Regions from separate parts of the Kitasatospora sp. NPDC001664 genome, predicted to be linked through region 2. Evidence: riboswitches for the same ligand, from Rfam matches in the RefSeq annotation. Region 2 holds a riboswitch; each other region holds the start of a gene.
The links. A riboswitch is a leader RNA that binds a small molecule or an ion and turns the genes downstream of it on or off. The one in region 2 is predicted to bind cyclic di-AMP.
Positions count from the first base shown of each region.

Region 1 (6,591 bases), on a different contig from region 2:
TCCAGTTCCTCGGCCACCAGCCGGCGGACCAGCTCGGCGCTGGCCTTCTCGCCGGTGTCGGCGAGGACCACGTCGTTGCGGATCCACTGCCAGATCTGCGAACGGGAGATCTCGGCGGTGGCGGCGTCCTCCATCATGTTGAAGATGCCGACCGCGCCGAGCCCGCGCAGCCAGGCCTCGATGTAGCGGACGCCGACCTGGACGGCGTTGTGCAGTCCGGCCTCGGTGCAGCTGCCGCCCGCACCGGCGATGTCCAGCAGCTGAGCGGCCGTCACCGGCTCGGCCGGGCCGGGGTTCTCCTTCTGGTTCGGCCGCTCGCCGAGCACCGCGTCGAAGGAGGCCCGGGCGACCGGGACCAGGTCGGGGTGGGCGACCCAGGAGCCGTCGAAGCCGTTGCCGGCCTCGCGGTCCTTGTCGGCCTTGACCTTGGCCAGCGCGGCGGCGTTGACCTCGGGGTCGCGGCGGGAGGGGATGAAGGCGGCCATGCCGCCGATCGCGTGGGCGCCGCGCTTGTGGCAGGTCTGCACCAGCAGGCGGGTGTAGGCGGCCATGAACGGCGCGGCCATGGTGACCGAGTTCCGGTCCGGGAGGATGTAGTGCTCCCCGGCGTCCCGGAAGTTCTTCACGATGGAGAACAGGTAGTCCCACCGGCCGGCGTTCAACCCGGCGGCGTGGTCGCGGAGTTCGTAGAGGATCTCGTCCATCTCGAACGCGGCGGTGATGGTCTCGATCAGCACCGTGGCGCGGATGGTGCCGTGCGGGATGCCGAGCGCGGCCTGCGCGTGGGTGAAGACCTCGTTCCAGAGCCGGGCTTCCAGGTGGCTCTCGGTCTTCGGCAGGTAGAAGTACGGGCCCGAGTTCGGGTCCGCCTCGCCCTTGGCGATCAGCCGGGCCGCGTTGTGGAAGAAGTACAGGCCGAAGTCGAAGAGGCCGCCGGAGACCGGCGCGCCGTCGACCAGCAGGTGGGTCTCGTCCAGGTGCCAGCCGCGGGGGCGGACCACGACGGTGGCCAGCTCGGCGGCGGGCTTGAGGGCGTAGGACTTGCCGGCCTCGGTGGTGAAGTCGATCCGGCCCTCGTAGGCGTCGATCAAGTTGACCTGACCGCTGACCACGTTCTCCCAGGTGGGGGCGGTGGCGTCCTCGAAGTCGGCGAGCCAGACCTTGGCACCCGAGTTGAGCGCGTTGATGACCATCTTGCGGTCCGTCGGGCCGGTGATCTCGACCCGGCGGTCCTGGAGCGCGCGGGGAGCGGGGGCGACCTTCCAGTCACCGGCGCGGACCTCGGCGGTCTCCGGGAGGAAGTCGAGGGTGCCCGCGGCCGCGATCTCGGCGCGCCGGGCCTTGCGGCGGGCCAGCAGTTCCTGCCGGCGGCCTTCGAAGGCGCGGTGGAGGCCGACCACGAAGGAGACGGCCTCGGGAGTGAGCACCTCCTCGCTGCGGGGGACGCGCGGACCGGCGACAGTGACGACCGGAGCGGCGGAGGGGGCGCCGACGGGGTCCTGGTCTGCAGCCATGGGCAGAACACTCCTTGGACAGTTGAGCCAGCAGGGAGGCTCCGGTGGGTGCCTCCTCGATACCGACCCACCTACTGGCGGGTTCGGTTCTGTAAGGTGGAGACTAGTTTCCGCGATACAGAATTTCAACGGTTTGTTGAGGTAGATCGCCGGGACTCTACTCCTCCTCCACAGCAGAAGGGAACGCCGGTGGCCACCACCCCCGCTGCAGCACCGTCCGGGGCCGAGCGAGCCGGCGGCGGCGTCCAGTCCGTCGAGCGCGCCTTCCAGCTGCTCGAAGCACTCGCCGACTCCGGCGGCATCGCGACCCTGAGCGAGCTCTCCGCCAGCTCCGGCCTGCCGATGCCGACCATCCACCGCCTGATCCGTACCCTCGTGCAGCAGGGCTATGTCCGCCAGGACACCGCCCGCCGCTACACCCTCGGCCCGCGGCTGATCCGCCTCGGCGAGACCTCAGGCCGCCTGCTGGGCAGCTGGGCCCGCCCGTACCTGGCCGAGCTGATGGAGGCCACCGGGGAGACCGCCAACCTCGCGGTGCTGGAGGGCGGCGAGGTGGTCTACGTCGGCCAGGTACAGTCCCGCCGCTCGATGCGGATGTTCACCGAGGTCGGCCGCCGGGTGCAGCCGCACTGCACCGGCGTCGGCAAGGCGCTGCTGGCCCAGTTGGACGAGCCCGAGGCCCGCGCGGTGCTCGGCACCCAGCCGCTCCAGTCGCACACGCCGTACACCGTCACCGACCCGGACGAGCTCTTCGCCCAACTGGCCCACGCCCGGGCCTCCGGCTACGTGGTGGACGACCAGGAGCAGGAGATCGGCGTGCGCTGCATCGCGGTCGCCGTCCCCGGCGCACCGACCCCCACCGCCCTCTCGGTCTCCGGCCCGGAGGCCCGGATCCGGGCCCTGGAGGCACAGGCCGGGGAGAGCTCGCTGGTCCCCGTGATGCGCCAGATCGCGACCCGACTCGGTCAGGTCCTCGCCCCCTGACGTCAGGTCAGGCCCGCCCGACCTCCCGGCCTCAGTCCGGATCGAGGTCGGGCGGGCCCGCCTGTGCCGCCGTCAGCTGGAAGACCGTCAGCTCCGGCTCCACGCCCACCTCGCGGAACAGCCGCGGCGCGGCGGCCAGCTTCGGATCCGCCCGGACGGCCTCCAGGGTGGCCTTGTCCCGCCACAGGCTCTGCACCCGCCAGCGGCCACCCGGGCCGCGCAGCAGCTCCGTCCTGATCAGCCCCTCCGGCAGCGCCCCTGCCACCAACTCCCGGTACGACGTCACGAGTTGGGCCTCCTTCTCGGGGCCGACCACCCCGGAGACCTCGCTCAACACCTGTCCGGACACCGTCCGCACCTCCATCTCTCCCGGACACTCTGCCGATACATTCTGTGCAGTTGGCGACACGGAGAGCGAACGGAGTGGACCATGGGTGGACGGAAGCTGACGGTGGTGCTGGCCGCAGCCGCAGCGCTGGTGCTGGGGGTGACCGTGCCGGCGAGCGCGGCGCCCTCGAACTCGGACCTGGAGGTGGTCCGGCTGGACCCCGAGGCGGCTCCACCCGGTGGCACCACGACGGTGCACGGATTCGTCGCCAACGGGGGCCCCGACCGGACCGAGTCGCCCTTCACGGTGGTGCTGACGGTCCCCGAGGGCTTCACCTTCGAGGGCCCGACCTTCCCGACCGACTGCACCCTCACGGCCGGGAACCACGCGCTGACCTGCACCTTCGGCGCCGGCCTGCCTCAGTACCGGACCGCGACGGTCCTCGCCCCCGTCCGGGTGGACACGGACGTGCCCCCCGGCACGACGGCCGAGGGGCAGGTGACGGTGGTCAGCGCGGACGACACGGACCTCACGAACAACTCCACGCCGTTCACGCTCTCCGTGAGCTGACTCAGCGGTAGACGCGGACCCAGTCCGCGGCGAAGTCGATCGGTGCGGTGCCGGACGGCGCCGGGTGGTACTTCCCGGCACCCACCGAGAGGTTGAGGATCAGGTAGGCGGACCAGTCGGCCCCCACGCCCTGGTTGTCGGAGAAGACCTTGACGCCGTTCACGTACCAGTCGACGGAGTTCGCACCGTAGTACGTGCCGATGGTGACCCACTTCTCGTGGCCGATCGCGGTGGCGTCGGTGAGGTACTTCTGGCCCGACCTGACGTGGTTGGTCAGCTCCAGCAGCGCGGCGTTGTCCGGGTGGTACTCGAAGGTGTCGATCTCCCCGTTGCCGTTCTTCCAGGTCCACAGCGCGGGCCACGCGCCCGCCTCGGAGGGCAGCTGCACCCGGGCCTCGGCGTAGTCGCCGGTCCGCACCTGGAAGCCCTGCGAGGAGTACTCGGTGGTGAGCAGTCCGGTGTCCCAGGCCTGCTTGCCGTTCTCCAGGGTGTGCGCGGAGGGCTTGGCGGTGAAGGTGGCCACACCGTTCGCGACCGAGACGCCGGACGGGTTCAGCCAGTCCAGCTTGTTGTCGTCGGGGTTGTGGTTGCCGTAACGGTAGCTGCTGCTGCGGTCGTTGACCCACTTGCTGCCGAGCGCGACGGGAGCGTCGAACTCCTCCGACCAGGTCAGCGCCTTGCCCGGCACGGGCGAACCACCCGGGGTCGGGGTCGGGGTGGGCGTCGGAGTGGGCGTGGGAGTGGGCGTGGGGGTCGGGGTCGGGGTCACCGAGGCACCGCCGACGGTCAGCTGACGGGACGGCAGGTTGTGCCAGCCCCCGTTCTGGTCCTGCCAGAAGCCGAACTGGGTGTACGTCCCGGCCGGCAGCGCCCGGGCGCCACTGGTGAAGGTCACCCCGCCCGGGCAGATCCGCACGTTGCTCGCGTTGCCGGGGAAGTCGAGGTTGCGGCCGGCCGCGTCCCGGACGCCGACGCCGAGGGTCTTGGCGGTGAAGCAGGAGCCGGAGTGCACGGTCAGGCTGGCCCGGCCGGCCACATCCGCGGCCAGGGTGTTCGGGCTGAGCCGGTCCTGGGTGACGACGGTGACGGCCTCGGCCTGGCCGGCCAGCGGGGCGGCGGCGATCAGCGGGACGGCCACCAGGGCGGCCGCGCCGAGGCGCGCGGGAGTGACGGAGAAGCGCATGGGCAGGAGTCCTCTTTCGACGCCTGCGAGGTGAGCTGTCGGGTTCGGGCATGAGGGAACGCCCGGCCGCCCGTGAGCGGCTTCACCCCGAGTGCCCCTGCGCCGAGTGGGCGGGCAGGGGTCACGGACTGACCTGGTTCCCCCGCTCCTGCCCGTACTCGGTGTGGTCGAGTGACCGTCGACGGGCAGGCAGGACTCGGCGCCCCGGCGACGGCGTCCGCTCGTACGCGGACAACTCCCTGCAGGCTAGGCGGCGACCCGCCGAGCGACAACGAGACGTCCCTCACAGGACCCGGCCCACCGGTCGCAGCCGACCCCTTGGGCGGATACCGTTCCGCTCCTCAGGACAGCCAGGCGGCGACCTGGGCGGCGGCGGCCGGAGCCCAACCGAGTTCGAGGTGGTTGAGGTCGGTGAGCAGCCTGGTGCCGCCGACGGTCCGGATGCCGGTGGTGTCGAGGGCGCTGGCGGTGAGGACGATGCCGTCGCTCGGGCCGCGGTTCTCGTTGAGCAGGCCGGGGAGGTCGGCGGAGCCGCCGGCCAGCAGGTAGGCCGGGACGGCGGCCGGGGTGCCCGCGGCCTGCAGCGGGGCGATCAGCGAACCGGCGTCGATCGCGGCCTGGATGCCCTGGCCGGCGGTGTAGTAGCCCTGGCCGCCGTAGTAGGTGGTCCACCAGTCCTGGGTGAGCTGGTCCACGCCGTACCGCCCGTCCCAGCGGGCCAGCAGCTGGCGCTGGCCGGGGAAGCAGTCGGAGCCGTTGACCGGCAGCACGCCGAGGCAGGGCTGGGAGGTGTAGGTGCCGTAGCAGGTCATCCAGAGGTGCGGGGAGGGTGCGTTGGCGGTGCCCCCGCAGGCGGGCCAGGTGGCCAGCGAGAAGCTCCAGCCGTGGGCGTAGACGTAGTCGAGGCCGCCGTTGGGGCCACCGAGGGTGACCAGCCGGCGGACGTCTCCGGGGTAGGCCCGCCCCCAGGACGGCCGGACCGAGGAGGCCCAACTCCGGGCCGCCACTTCGCCCTTGCTCCAGGCGACCAGGTCGACCTGGCCCACGCCGAGCCGGTCCCGGATCACCGCGACGGCGTCCCCGACCGCCTGGGCCTGCATCAGGTTGTCACCGTGCTTGTGGGCGAACCCGATCGCGAAGACCCGGTGCCCGGCGGCGGCCAGCTGCTGCGCCAGCCCGGTCGAAGGGCAGCTCGCCGCACCGCAGTTGCCGCTCTCGGCGGGGTTGGCCCAGGCCCGGTCCGCGTTGTCGTTGGCCCCGTGCACCAGCAGGACGGCGGACTTGGCGCCGGTGTCCCAGCCGGCGGCCGAGTAGAGCAGGAAGCGGGCCGAGGAGGGGCGCTTCACCCCGCCGAAGTAGCTGACCCGGGCGCCGTCCTGGTCACCGCGGCCGTCCGCGGGGAACTGCTCGGCGCGGAACCCGGTGGTGGTGTCGTACCAACGCTCCACCTTGGCCCAGCCGTTGCCGGGTGCGGAGTACGTCGCCTCCAGCTTCAGGTACGCGGGGGTCGCGGCGGCGGCCGGACCGAGGCCCAGCGCCAGGGCGGCGCAGCTGAGCAGCAGTACGAGGAGTCGTCTCACAGGGAGCTCCAGCCTGGTGGGGGGCAGGGGTCCGGCCACGGTAGGCGGACCGGCACCGCTCCCCCATGGCACGGTCACACATCCGGCACCTGCGCCGCATGGCGGCAACCCACAAGTCACGTGGATTCACGGCGAGTTACCCGTCGGTGAAGTGTTTCCGCAACGCTTCCTCCGGGACCTGACAAACCCTCAGACTGAAAAACATGCGAATCACTCTACGCGCGTTGAAGACCCGTGCCGCTTCCGTCGCCGCCGTCGGTCTGCTCACCCTCGCCCCCACCGCCGTGTTCGCCACCGACGCCTCCGCCACCGTCAGCGGGAGCATCTGCCACACCGCCCTCCCGGCCGAGGGCCGCACCACCGTCAAGCTGATCGACCAGGGCGGCCCGTTCCCCTACAGCCAGGACGGCATCGTCTTCCAGAACCGCGAGG
Region 1 is NZ_JBSFGS010000001.1:199,836-206,426, reverse strand. It holds gene aceB (malate synthase A) at 1-1,514, opposite strand, end outside; gene ACWCYY_RS01005 (IclR family transcriptional regulator) at 1,704-2,498, shown strand; gene ACWCYY_RS01000 (hypothetical protein) at 2,530-2,847, opposite strand; gene ACWCYY_RS00995 (hypothetical protein) at 2,929-3,396, shown strand; gene ACWCYY_RS00990 (glycoside hydrolase family 16 protein) at 3,398-4,579, opposite strand; cyclic di-AMP (ydaO/yuaA leader) riboswitch at 4,586-4,753, opposite strand; gene ACWCYY_RS00985 (esterase/lipase family protein) at 4,921-6,159, opposite strand; gene ACWCYY_RS00980 (ribonuclease domain-containing protein) at 6,363-6,591, shown strand, end outside.
Region 1: it holds a riboswitch for cyclic di-AMP, as region 2 does, so the genes downstream of both, ACWCYY_RS00990 (glycoside hydrolase family 16 protein) here and ACWCYY_RS32260 (transglycosylase family protein) in region 2, are expected to answer to the same signal.

Region 2 (6,591 bases):
AAAACCGCCCCCGCACCTGCCTGTTGCCGCGAACCGGCCGCCCCGACCGGGCGGCCGGGCCGCCACCGAGTCCCCAAGGGATGACTGTCCATGACCCAGAACCTGGCCGACACCTCCCGGCCCGCCGCCCCCGCCGCCGAGTCCGACGCCGACTCCTCCGCTGCGAACGGTGCCGCCGGCAGAGGCTGGTGGCGGGACGCGGTCATCTACCAGGTGTACCCCCGCAGCTTCGCCGACTCCAACGGCGACGGCATGGGCGACCTGCCGGGCGTGCGCAGCCGGCTCCCGTACCTGCGGGACCTCGGGGTGGACGCGGTCTGGCTCTCCCCCTTCTACGCCTCCCCGCAGGCCGACGCCGGCTACGACGTGGCCGACTACCGCGCGGTGGACCCGATGTTCGGCACCCTGCTGGACGCCGACGGCCTGATCCGGGACGCGCACGAGCTGGGCCTGCGGATCATCGTGGACCTGGTCCCCAACCACTCCTCGGACCAGCACGAGTGGTTCCAGCGCGCCCTGCGCGAGGGCCCCGGTTCCCCGCTGCGCGACCGCTACCACTTCAAGCCGGGCAAGGGCGAGGGCGGCGAACTGCCGCCCAACGACTGGGAGTCCATCTTCGGCGGCCCGGCCTGGACCAGGACCACCGACCCGGACGGCACCCCCGGCGACTGGTACCTGCACCTGTTCGCCCCCGAGCAGCCGGACTTCAACTGGGAGAACCAGGCCGTCGCCGACGAGTTCCGCTCCATCCTGCGGTTCTGGCTGGACATGGGCGTGGACGGCTTCCGGATCGACGTCGCGCACGGCATGGTGAAGGCCCCCGGCCTGCCCGACCTCGGCTCGCACGACCAGCTCAAGCTGCTCGGCAACGACGTGATGCCGTTCTTCGACCAGGACGGCGTGCACGCCATCTACCGCGCCTGGCGGCAGATCCTGGACGAGTACCCCGGCCAGCGGATCGGCGTCGCCGAGGCCTGGACCCCGACCGTCCAGCGCACCGCCAACTACGTCCGCCCGGACGAGCTGCACCAGGCCTTCAACTTCCAGTACCTGGGCACCTCCTGGGACGCCGCCGAGCTGCGCGAGGTGATCGACCTCTCGCTGGACTCGATGCGCCCGGTCGACGCCCCCACCACCTGGGTGCTGTCCAACCACGACGTCACCCGGCACGCCACCCGCTTCGCCAACGAGCCGGGCCTGGGCACCCAGATCCGCACCCCCGGCGACCGCGAGCTGGGCCTGCGCCGGGCCCGCGCCGCCTCCCTGCTGATGCTCGCCCTGCCCGGCTCGGCCTACGTCTACCAGGGCGAGGAGCTCGGCCTGCCGGACGTCACCGACCTGCCCGACGAGGTCCGCCAGGACCCGTCCTTCTTCCGCGCGGAGGGCCAGGACGGCTTCCGCGACGGCTGCCGGGTGCCGATCCCGTGGTCCGGCACCGAGGCCCCCTACGGCTTCGGCCCGACCGCCGGCGGCCCCAGCTGGCTGCCGCAGCCCGACAGCTGGGCCGGGCTCAGCGTCGAGGTCCAGACCGGCGACCCGACCTCCACCCTGGAGCTCTACCGCTCCGCCCTGACGATCCGTCGCTCCCACCCGGACCTCGGCGCCGGCGAGTCGGTGGAGTGGCTGGAGACCGGCGAGCACCTGCTCTCCTTCCGTCGCGGTTCCTTCGTCTGCACCGTGAACACCGGCTCCGAGCCGGTCCGGATCGCCGCTCCCGGCCGTATCCTGCTCTCCTCCACCGAGGCCGTCGCGGTGGAGGGCGAGACGGTCCTCCCGGCGGACAGCACCATCTGGTGGGCGGTCTGACATGGTTGCAATAGGCTCTGGGATCGTGACTACGGCGCGACTCTCGGACATCGCGGCGCAGGCGGGGGTCAGCGAGGCCACCGTCAGCCGCGTCCTCAACGGCAAGGCGGGCGTCTCCGCGACGACCCGTCAGACGGTGCTGGCCGCACTCGACGTGCTCGGGTACGAGCGGCCCACCAGGCTGCGCCAGCGCAGCGCCGGCCTGATCGGCCTGATCACGCCGGAGCTGAGCAACCCGATCTTCCCCGCCCTGGCCCAGGTGATCGAGCAGGTGCTGAGCCGGCACGGCTTCACGCCGGTGCTCTGCACCCAGACCCCGGGCGGCTCCACCGAGGACGAACTGGTGGAGATGCTGGTCGACCGGGGCGTGGCGGGCATCGTCTTCGTCTCCGGCCTGCACGCCGACTCCACCGCCGACCACGACCGGTACGCCAAGCTGACCGGCCGCCAGGTGCCGTTCGTGCTGATCAACGGCTACAGCGAGAAGATCGCCGCGCCGTTCATCTCGCCGGACGACCGGGCCGCGATGTGGATGGCCGTCCAGCACCTGGTCGAACTCGGCCACGAGAAGATCGGCCTGGCGGTCGGTCAGCGGCGCTACGTGCCGGTGCTGCGCAAGATCGAGGGCTTCACCGCCGCGGTCGGCGAGTACCTCGGCCTCGGCCCGGACCAGGCCGCCGAGTACGTCCACCACACGCTGTTCAGCGTGGAGGGCGGGCACGCCGCGGCCAACGCCCTGCTGGACAAGGGCTGCACCGCGATCGTCTGCGGCAGCGACCTGATGGCGCTCGGCGCGATCCGGGCGGTCCGCCAGCGCGGGATGGCGGTGCCGAAGGACGTCTCGGTGGTCGGTTTCGACGACTCGCCGCTGATCGCCTTCACCGAGCCGCCGCTCACCACCGTCCGCCAGCCGGTCGAGGCGATGGCCACCGCCGCCGTCGACGCCCTGCTGGAGGAGGTCAACGGCAGTGGCTCGCAGCGCGGTGAGTTCATGTTCCAGCCCGAGCTGGTCATGCGCGGCTCCACCGGCCCGCGCCAGCACGGGCGTTAGGACGCGCGAGAAGGGCCCGGGGTCGTCGTGACCCCGGGCCCCTCCGTGCTGTCAGCCCTCCTGGACGACACCGCCCCTGGGTTCGGTGAGGCGCGCCTCGTCGGCGGCGTCGCCGGTCCGTGCCTCGGTGCGGCGCGAGCGCACGAGGTAGTCGCGCAGGATCAGCTCGACGGCGTCCTGCGGGTTCTTGGTGCCGGCGAGGAGCATCAGCTCGATCGCGAAGTCGGCTTCCAGGGAGACGTTGACCTTGGCCATGGCGGCAGGATACGGCCGTGCCCCCGGAGCCGACCAGGTCTCCGGGGGCACGGCTTCATGCCGTCGTCAGACGCGGCCCGCGAAGTCGGGGGCCCAGTTGGCGATGGTCTCGGTCTTCACGCCGGCGCGGGGGTTGGCCGCCTCGACGTACTTGCCGCCGCCCAGGTAGATGGCGACGTGGTAGACGCCGGAGTTGGCGCCGTTGTTGGACCAGAACAGCAGGTCGCCCGCCTGGAGGTTGTCCAGCGAGACCCGGGTGGCGGCGTCCGCCTGGTCGTTGGCCACCCGCGGCAGGGAGATCCCGGCCTGGCGGAAGGCCGCCTGGGTCAGGCCGGAGCAGTCCCAGCCGCCGTTGCTGCTGCCGCCGTAGACGTAGGCCTGGCCGACCTTGGAGAGCGCGAAGTTGATCGCGGCGGCCTTGGAGCCGGTGGCGACGGTCGCGGTCTGCTCGGCGGCCGCGGCGGCGGACTTCTTCGCCTTGGTGGTGGTGCCGGTGGAGGCCGAACCCGACTGCGGGGCGGTCGACTTGGGGGCCGGAGCCGGGGCCGGGGCGGCCTGGGCGACGTTGCCCAGGACCAGCTGCTGGCCCGGGTAGATCATGTCCGGGCCCTCGGTGAGCTGAGCCTTGTTCAGCTCGTAGAGCTTCTCCCAGCCGCCCTCGACGTTCTGCTGCTGGGCGATGGTGGAGAGCCAGTCACCGGCCACCACGGTGTAGCTCTTGGCGGCCGCGGGCTTCGCGGCCGGCTGGGCGGCGGGCTGCTCGGCGGCCTTGGGAGCCTCCGCCTTCGGGGCCGAGGTGGTGGTCGAGGAGGTGTCGACCTGGGCGGCGGCGCCGCCCTTGGTCAGGCCCGCCTTGACGGAGCAGACCGGCCAGGCGCCGGGGCCCTGGGAGGCGAGCACCTTCTCGGCGACCGCGATCTGCTGCGCCTTGGTGGCCTGGTTGGCCTGCGGCGCGTACTGCTTGCCGCCGAACTCGGCCCAGGTGCTGGAGGTGAACTGCAGGCCGCCGTAGAAGCCGTTGCCGGTGTTGATCGACCAGTCGTTGGTGGACTCGCACGCGGCGACCTTGTCCCACACGGAGACGGGGGCGGCCGAGGCGGTGCCGGCGGTGAGGGTCGGGATGGTGAGGCCGATGCCCACGACGCCGGTGGCGGCGATGAGTCGGCGGGCACGCTTGGAAGTGGTGCTGGACAGCACGAAGACGCGTTCCTCTCCCACGCCTGCGAGGTGAGCTGTCGGATTCGGGCTGGAGTTGCCCGGCCGTGCCTGAGCGCGGCTTCACCCCAAGCCTGAAATCGGTCATACATGACCAAAACCAGGCGACTTACCTGTGGTTCCCCCGCCCCTGCCGCGGTGCTGATGAGCTGCCGACCCGTCCGGCGGCAGGATTCGGCGTTCCGGAGGGGCTGGGTCCGTGTGGTCACGAACAGGGCGTCACGTTAGGCAGAGTTAAGTTGAAACCGCAAACCCCTGTGATGCTGATCATGGTTTCTTTACCGACTCTTCATGAACCGGAAGCTGTCGATCCGGATGTCGATTCCGATCGATTCTGTTCAAATTCCTTGCGAGCAAAGGGATTTGCCTATGCTTCGGGTCATGCGGCACGCGAGAGGGCCCCAGTCGGGCCCGGCGGACAACGGATCGGCAAAGGTCAGTCGCCGGAAGCTCCTCATCGGCCTGGCGATCGGCACCGCCCTGGCGGCGGTCGGGGTGGAGGAGGTGGTACGGCGCAGCGGCAGCGGTCCTGACGCCCCCTCGGCGGCGAAGCCACCGCCGCCGACGGAAGCTTCGCATTCGCACGGTGCTTCGCCCGGTGCCTCTGACAGCCCGTCCGCCTCGGCCTCGCCCACCGAATCGGCCGCCGCCTCCGCCTCGCCCGCCGAGACGGTGCGGCCGCGGAGCTGGTCCGACCCGGCCGGCTGGAGCGGCGGCGCCGCGCCCCGCCCCGGCGCGGCGGTGCGGATCACCGACCACGTGCTGCTGGACGGCGACGTGACGGTGGGTTCGCTCCTGGTCGAACCGTCAGGTTCGCTCACCTTTGCCCCGGATCGTCCGGTTTCGCTCACCTCGCACGGCAACGTCGAGGTCCGCGGCGCGCTCACCCTCGCCCCGTCGAACGCCGCCACCGTCCACGCCGTCCGCTTCCCCGCGGTCGACGAGGGACGCTTCCAGGGCGGCGGGATGGCCCTGGTGGAGAGCGACACCGGCCTCTGGGTCACCGGCTCCGGCCGGCTCCGCCTGGCGGGCGCCCAGCGCACCGCCTGGGTCCGCGCGGCCGGCCCGCTGAAGGCCGGCGACACCAGCATCCGGCTGGCCGCCGCCCCGGCCGGCTGGCAGGTCGGCGACGAGCTCGCCGTCACCCCGACCGGGACGCCCGACGCCGAGGGCTTCTCCGAGCGCTACGACCACCGCACCGTCACCGCCGTCAACGGATCCACCGTCAGCCTGGACGGCCCGCTCAAGTACGCCCACCCCAAGGTCACCACCGGCGGCGGGGTGAGCGTCGGCGCCGAGGTGCTCAACCTGACCCGCAACGTCCGGGTCGAGGGCACCGAGAAGGGCCGGGCCCACGTCCACATCACCAGCAACCAGCGGGCCGACGTCCGCTACGCCGCGCTGCGCTGGATGGGCCCGAGGTCGGCCGGCAAGGAGAAGTGGGCCGGCAAGCCCGTCACCGAGCCGGTGCTCGGCCGGTACGGGTTGCACTTCCACATGCTCGGCGACACCACCCGGGGCACCGTGGTGGAGGGCGTGGTGGTCCGCGACACCGGCAGCCACGCCTTCGTGCCGCACAACTGCCACGGCATCACCTTCCGCTCCTGCATCGCCCACCAGACCTGGGAGGACGCCTACTGGTGGGACGGTCCGCTGGACACCCGCACCCCCCAGGGGCCCTCCAACGACATCACCTACGACGCCTGCGTGGCCTCCCGCACCCAGTTCGACCCCAACCCGCGCGGCTACCGGCTGACCGGCTTCAGCCTCGGCGCGGGCAAGGGCGGGGTGGCCCGGGACTGCGTGGCGGTCGGCGTCCAGGGCGCCAACGGCGCCTCCGGCTACGAGTGGCCGGAGACCAGCGAAGGGGTGTGGACCTTCGAGCGCTGCCTGGCCCACAACAACCTGGAGAACGGCATCTTCGTCTGGCTGAACGCCGAATTCCACCACACCGTGGGCCAGTTCGTGGCCTACCACAACGGCGGCTGGGGCATCGAGCACGGCGCCTACCTGAACGACTTCGACTACAACGGAACCGTCCTGTACGGCAACGCGGCCGGCGGAGTGGCGATCCACGCGCTCGGCCGGGACAAGGGCACCGTCTTCGACGGCCTGCTGATCGACGCGGCCGGGCAGTCGGACTACGCCGTCTCCACCGCGCTGCACCAACTCCCGGGCGAGACCGTCCAGGTGACGCGCAGCAAGTTCACGGGATACCGGAAGGCCGGGGTCGCGCTGCGCGCGGTGGACGGCGGGGCACCGGA
Region 2 is NZ_JBSFGS010000029.1:61,976-68,566, forward strand. It holds gene ACWCYY_RS32245 (glycoside hydrolase family 13 protein) at 91-1,806, shown strand; gene ACWCYY_RS32250 (LacI family DNA-binding transcriptional regulator) at 1,808-2,857, shown strand; gene ACWCYY_RS32255 (hypothetical protein) at 2,909-3,112, opposite strand; gene ACWCYY_RS32260 (transglycosylase family protein) at 3,179-4,330, opposite strand; cyclic di-AMP (ydaO/yuaA leader) riboswitch at 4,317-4,517, opposite strand; gene ACWCYY_RS32265 (hypothetical protein) at 4,709-6,591, shown strand, end outside.

Region 3 (6,591 bases), on a different contig from region 2:
CCTGGTTGGTCACGGTGATCCTGGCCCCCGGCGCGACGGTGAGCTCGGCCGGGGTGAAGGTGAAGTCGCGGATGACGACGGTGGTGACGGTCGCCGCCGTGGAGGCGCCGGCCGACGGGCTCGCCGAAGCCGAAGCCGAGGCCGTTGCGGAAGCGGAGGCGGTGGCCGTGGCGGAGCGGGAAGCCGACGGGCTGGCCGAGGCCGTGGCGGCGGGGGTGGGCGTCGTACTGGGCCCGCCCCCGCCGTCCTTGTCGTCCGAGCAACCCGCCGCCCCGAGCAGGAGCACAGCTGCGGCCGCGGCGCACCGACGGGCACGGCCGGTGGTAGGGCGGATCGGCATCGGATCATCCTCCGGGGTGCGGCCTGGGTCGGGCCGGACCATCAGCGCACACCCGACGTGCCGTCACGCCGCCGCCCCTCCGACCGCGGCCGAAGTTCACCCGACCGGCGGGTGGGGTCAGCGCTGGAGGGCCGTGTTCAGGGTCTGCCAGAGCGGCTTGGTGGCGTAGGGGATCATGTCCTCGGCGTAGTACCACCAGAAGTGGCCGCCCACGTAGTAGGGAAGGTCGATCTTCAGGCCGTAGTAGTACGTCAGCATGGCCTGGGCCGCCGCCTGGGTGGAGGAGGTCGCGGCGTCGGGGAGGCCGATCTCGCCGAAGCCGAGCTTGGCGTTCGGGTAGAGCGCGTGCAGCTGCTGGAAGTAGGAGGTCCAAGTCGCCGCGCTGGGGCGGATGTTGTTGCACTGACCCTCGTAGTAGCTGAGGGTCACGTAGTCCAGGCCGTTGCGCATGTCCTCCGGGACGTACTGCCTGGTGAAGGCCAGCGGGTCGAGCTCCGAGGGGCCGTTGCCGCAGCCGATGTCGTAGTAGAGGGTCAGCGCGCTGCGCTTGCCGGCCGCCTCGACCTGGCGGTAGGCATCGGTGATCTTGGTGGAGACGTCGGCGTAGCTACCGAGCCAGTTGCCGTTGACCTCGTTGCCGATCTCCCAGACGTCCACCTTGCCGCCGAAGGCGTTCAGGTACTGGGCGACGCGGTCGTGGTAGGCCTGGGGCGAGAAGCTCTTGACGAACTCGGAGTCCAGGATCTCGCCCATGAGGTAGCTGACGGGCTGGAGTTGGTCGACCGCCGCGCTGTAGGAGCTCGGGCCCTCGGTCTCGTCGAAGACCAGGCGGGTGGTCGGGGTGCGCGCCAGGTGGCGCGAGGAGTCCACGATGGCGGAGAGCTTGGAGACGTCGTCGACGGTGACGCCGTAGAGCGGGTCCGGCAGCGCGCGCATGCCTGCGGGCGTGGTGGGCGCCACCGTCGGGGTCGGGCTCGGGGTGGGCGTTGGCGTGAGGGTCGGGCTCGGGGTCGGGGTGGGCGTCGGCGTCGGCGTCGGACTCGGCGTCGGCGTCGGACTCGGCGAGGGCGTCGGCGTGGGGGTGGGGCTGGGCGTCGGGGTGGGAGTCGGCGCCGTGCCCACGGTCAGGGTGTGGGTGGGCAGGTTGTGCCAGCGGCCGTCGAGGCCCCGCCAGCGGCCGAACTCCGTGTAGGTGCCGGCCGGCAGGTCGAGTGCGCCGGTGGTGACGGTGGTTCCGCTCGGGCAGATCCGGACGTTCCGGGCCGCGCCGGGGAAGTCGGTCCGGCGGCCGGCCGCGTCGCGGACGGCGACCCCGACGCTGTCCGCGGTGAAGCAGCGCGAGGAGTGCACGGCGAGCGAGGCCGTGACCGAGGGTCCGGTGACCGCCGGGGCCGGGGTGATCCGGTCCTCGACGACGGTCGGACCGCTGGCGGACGCCTGGGTGCTGACCAGGAGGGGAAGGGCGAGCAGGCCGGCTGCGGCCACCGCGCCGACCCGTACAGGGGTGGCAGAAAAGCGCATGGACAGGTTCCTCTGCGACGCCTGCGAGGTGAGCTGTCGGGTTCGGACCGGAGGTACGGCCCGGCCGCGGCTGTGGGAGCGGCTTCACCCCGAGCCTGCGGCGGCCACCGCGAACGCACGGGCGCTGGCGGGGGGCAGCAGGCGGCTGACCTGGTTCCCCCGCTCCCGTCCGTGTCCGTGCTCGAAAGACCACCGGCGGGTGGACGGGATTCGGCGGCCCACCGGAGGGGCCCGCGCGGAGCGGGCGACTCGGAGCAGGCTAGCAGCCGTTCCGACGCGTACAAGTCAGTGAGCGGTGCTGTAGCGCAGCTCACAGACCGGACGCGCCGGTTCAGGCCGTCCGGTGCCGGGAACGCAGACCGGCCGGGGTGGGGCGGAAGCCGCAGGCCCCCTCGTAGAAGCCGGCGTTCTCCGGCTCGTAGTCCACGTGCACCCAGTCGCAACCGGCGCGGAAGGCCTCCTCGGCCACCGCGTCGACCAACCGCTTTCCGATGCCGAGGCGTTGGTGGTCGGGGTGGACGGCGGTGTCCAGCACGAAGGCGTGCCTGCCGCCGTCCCAGACCGCGTGGACGAAGCCGACCAGACGGTCGGCCTCGAAGGCACCGACCCAGGTGAGGCTGTGCCGCTCCAGCCGACTCGCCCACGGCGTGACGCCGGGCCCGGCGTCCGCGCCGAACGCCCGCGCGTGCAGCTCGGACAGCTCCCGGTCGTCGACTCCGAACCGAACCCTCAACTCGACTACGGCCACGCTGATGTCACTCGCCCTCTCGCTCGACGCCCGTCGGGCGACGGCGACCAGCCTAGGGGCGGTCAGCGGGTGCCCGTGACGCGGAGGGAGGCCCGGAGGGTGGTGCCGTCCGTGCTGGTGGCCAGGATGCGGCCGGAGCGGTGCCAGTAGGTGACCGCGTCCGCGTGCTGCCGCAGCCCCGGGGCATGACGGAGGTCGGCCCCGGGGAAGTGGACGGTCGCCGCCGGGACGGCGCTCGGACCGCTGCCCGCGTGGAGCAGGATGCCGGTGCCCGCGGCGTCGATGGCCGGGAGGGCCCAGTGGTCGCCGTCACCGATCGGGCCGGACGGCTCGGCGGCCGCGAGCCGGTGGCCGGGGCCGGTGCCGGTCACCAGCCGCAGGACGGTGCTGTCGTCGTCCGACGGTCCGTCGGCCTCGGGCAGCTCGGCGGCGAGCAACCCCCCGGCCGCCAAGGGGACGGACTGCAGCGGCTGGTAGCCCTCCAGCCGCTGCCGGGAGCGCAGTTGCCAGCCCGGCAGCTCCCAGTGCCAGAGTTCGAGCAGGGGTGAGCCGTCGGGCAGCGCCGACGCCACGACCGCCGCGCAGCCGTCGGCCGAGCGGGCCACGTCGCTCACCAGCCTCTCCTCGCGCCCGAGTTCGCGCCAGACCGCGGTCGGTCCGGAGGCGAGGGCGTCCAGCACCACGATGCCGTCGCCGTCAGCGGTGATCAGGTGGCGGCCGTCGTAGGAGCGGGCCATCCGGGAGGCGCGCAGGGTCGTCCAGGGCCGGACGGTGTGGGTGGCGAGGTCCAGCCGCGAGACCTCGCGGGTCTGCCCGTAGGAGGCCACCAGCAGGGCGGACCCGCCGTGGTCGGCGAGCACCAACTGGTCGGCGGGCACGTCCCAGTGGGCCTTGGTACGACCGTCCGGGGTGAGCAGCCGCACGCCCGCCTGGCCGCAGGCGACCAGGACGGAGCCGGAGACCAGCAGGGCGGCGTCCAGCACCGGCAGCGTGCCGGGGCGGTCGGCGGCAGTGTGCCCGACGGCCCCCGAGGCGCCGCGCGTGGCCGGTCGGCGGCGTGGCTTGGCGAGGTCGGCCGCCACCAGCGGGTCGGCCCGACCGAGCAGCCGTTGGTGACGGGCCCGCTCCTCCCGCTCGGGGAGGGTGCCGCCGAGGCCGCCGTCGCGGACCACCGCGCGGGCCGCCGCCGTGGCCAGCTCGCGGTCCACCGCCGGGTCGGCGGCGGGCAGTTGGGCCAGCCCGGCGGCCAGCACCGAGCGGCCGGTGAGGGCCGGGTCCCCCGTACTGTCGAGCACGGCCAGCGCGAGTGCCCGGGTGGCGTCGCCCGCGCCCAGCGCCAGCAGGTAGGGCAGGGCGCGGCTGCGGGTCGGGCCGCCGAGGGCGACCGCCGCGCTGAGGTCGGCGGCGGCCGAGGGGCGCAGGGCCGGGTCCGGCCAGAGTGCCTCGGCCGCTCCCAGCCGGTCGCCGGACGCGCGACGGTCCTCCGCCCAGGCAGAGCGCAACTCCCGTGCCGCGTCCGGGTCTTCGGCCGAGAGCAGCTCCACGGCGCGGGCGAAGACGCCGGTCCGGTGGGCCGTCCGGACGGCGCGGGTGCGTTCGCCCGCTCGCCACCAGAGGCGGACCACCAGATCGGCGGCGAGCCCGCGGCCCTCGGCCAGTTCGGCGGCCGCCGTCAGCCGCCCGTGCCGGGCCAGCAGCCCGACCGCCTCAGCGGGGGCGTCCAGCAGGTCGGCCAGGACGTAGGCCGCTTCGTCGATCCGGCCCGACCGCTCCAACTGCTCGGCGGCGCCGCGGTAGAGCGCGGCGAGGTGCTGGTGCACGTCAGGACCGGAGAGCACGGAGGTGCCGCCCGGCCCGTCGGCGCGGGGCGTGGCACGCAGCTCGCCGGCATGGCGCCGGGGCAGACCGAGGGTGAGCCAGGACTCCTCGCCCGCCGCCCTCCCGCCGGAGAGCCGGATCGCGTCGCGCAGCGCGTCCTCGTACTGGTGCTGCTCGAACGCCCGGGTCAGCTCACGCAGGTAACGGGCCTGGCGGCCGCGGACCAGTCCGCCCGCCGTGCGCATCGTCAGGCGCGCCAGCAGCGGCGCGAACAGCGGCCGGCGCGGCTTCGCCCGGGCTGCGGCCGACGCTCCGTCAGCCGCCGTCGCGCCGGACGCGGCCTGGGCGGAACCGGCTGCCGGCAGGACCCACCCGGAACGCAGCCACGCCCGGAGGGAGGCGAAGAGCGGTCGGCCGGGCCGTGCGCCGACCGGAGCCGACGCTCCGTCAGCCGCCGCCGGAACCGTCCCGGCCACCTCCGCGGCCCGAGCGGCGCGCCAGGAGCGCACGCACACCACGGCGAAAGCGACCAGCAGGCCCAGCCCCCAGCTGGGAAGGCGCTGGGCGGAGGCCGCCGAGGTGAGGACCACCCAGAGGAGCGGCAGCAGCAGGATGATGACGGGGATGGCTGCCACAACCCGGGCCCGCCGGTGACCGCCCCGCCGTGGCTGCCGTGGCTGCCGTGCCGACCGCGGCCGGTGGTCCGGGCGCTCCGCCGTCAGCCGCCGGGCCCGTGCGGTCGGAGGTGCGATGCGGGCCGCCGCACGCAGGTCGGGGCGCGGCCGTTCGGGCAGGGCCTCCGCCACCGGCGCTGCCTCGGGTACGGCGGGGCCGAGCGGCCGCGGGCGGTGCACCGTGAGCCCGGTGAGGTCCAGGCGCTCCGCCGGGTCCAGCGGGGCGAGTGCCGCGACCGCGAGGGTGGTCGTCGACCCGCCTGCGGCGAGGGCGAGTTGTCCGGCGGAGACGTCAGGGGCGTCCGCCCCAAGCGTGGCGGAGCCTCCGGCGGGAGTGCGCAGCACGGGCAGTCCCGGGGCCCGGTCGGCCCGGACCTCCACCGGGGCCGCCAGGGTGAACAGCCAGCGGCCGTCCGGCAGTCGACGCAGGTCGGCCCCGTCGGTCCAGAGTTCGAGCACGCGCGCGGTGGCCTCGTCCTCACCGATCACGGGCACGTCGAGGACGTAACCGGTGGCCGTGACGACGGCGCGGAACGCCGCCTCGGGGGTGGCGGTCATTCGACGCCTCCGATCAGGAACTGGACGCGCCCGGTGGTCACGTCACCGACCACGATCCGGCCGGGTCGGACCTCGGCGGCGATCAGCGGCCGGGTCGGGTGGACGGTGGGCTCCCCGGTGCCGCCGGAGAAGCGGGTCAGCGTCCGCACGCCGTCCGACCGCACGCTCCGCACGAGGTGACCGCTGCGGCTGACGGTGACCAACGCGGGCCGTGCCCCGGGGACCAGCCCGATCACCTCGGCCCGCTCGCGGAAGGCGAGGTGGTCGACGGCGCCGTCGGCGGCGCGCACCGTCCAGGTCCGGCTGTCCCGCGACCAGGCCTGGGTTCCGGCGCTGTGCAGGAAGTGGAACCGGCCGCGCGCCTCCTCGTGCACCTGGCCCTCGAAGAGCCGCGGGTCGCGGCACAGGAGGAAGGGCGTGCGGTCGCGGTTGCCATGGCCGATCGGGCCGTGGTCAGTGGCCCCGCCGTCCGGGCCGAGCCGCCACCACCGGCCGCCGAGCGGGAACTCCAGGTCCCCGCTCCGGAACAGCACCGGCAGCACCGGCCCGGCGAGCAGCTCGTCCAGCCGGGCGGGACCGAGGCCGAAGGTGGCGAGCTCGGTGGAGTAGCCGCCGGCGTCGGCGAGCTGACGGCCGATCACGTGGGTGGTGAGCCGCTCGCCCTCGACGCACAGGGCGAAGAGGCGGCGGCCGGTCCGCCCGGCGGCGAGCACCGGGCCGGGGAAGTCGTGGCGACGCATCCGCAGCGGTGTCGCGGTTCCTCCGCCGTGGTTCGGCAGGTTGACGGCGAGCAGGGTGCCGGGCCGGGCTCCCCTGGCGAGCAGGGTCCGGGCGTCGGTGGTGAAGACGGGCTGGGTCGCGTGCCCGGCCGGGCTGGCGGCGTCCACCGGGGCGGCCGGAGCCGGGCCCCGGCGGAACTCGGCCCCGCGCAG
Region 3 is NZ_JBSFGS010000003.1:151,258-157,848, reverse strand. It holds gene ACWCYY_RS05515 (cupredoxin domain-containing protein) at 1-340, opposite strand, end outside; gene ACWCYY_RS05510 (hypothetical protein) at 458-1,861, opposite strand; cyclic di-AMP (ydaO/yuaA leader) riboswitch at 1,865-2,001, opposite strand; gene ACWCYY_RS05505 (GNAT family N-acetyltransferase) at 2,193-2,609, opposite strand; gene ACWCYY_RS05500 (bpX6 domain-containing protein) at 2,672-5,659, opposite strand; gene ACWCYY_RS05495 (hypothetical protein) at 5,656-6,591, opposite strand, start outside.
Region 3: it holds a riboswitch for cyclic di-AMP, as region 2 does, so the genes downstream of both, ACWCYY_RS05510 (hypothetical protein) here and ACWCYY_RS32260 (transglycosylase family protein) in region 2, are expected to answer to the same signal.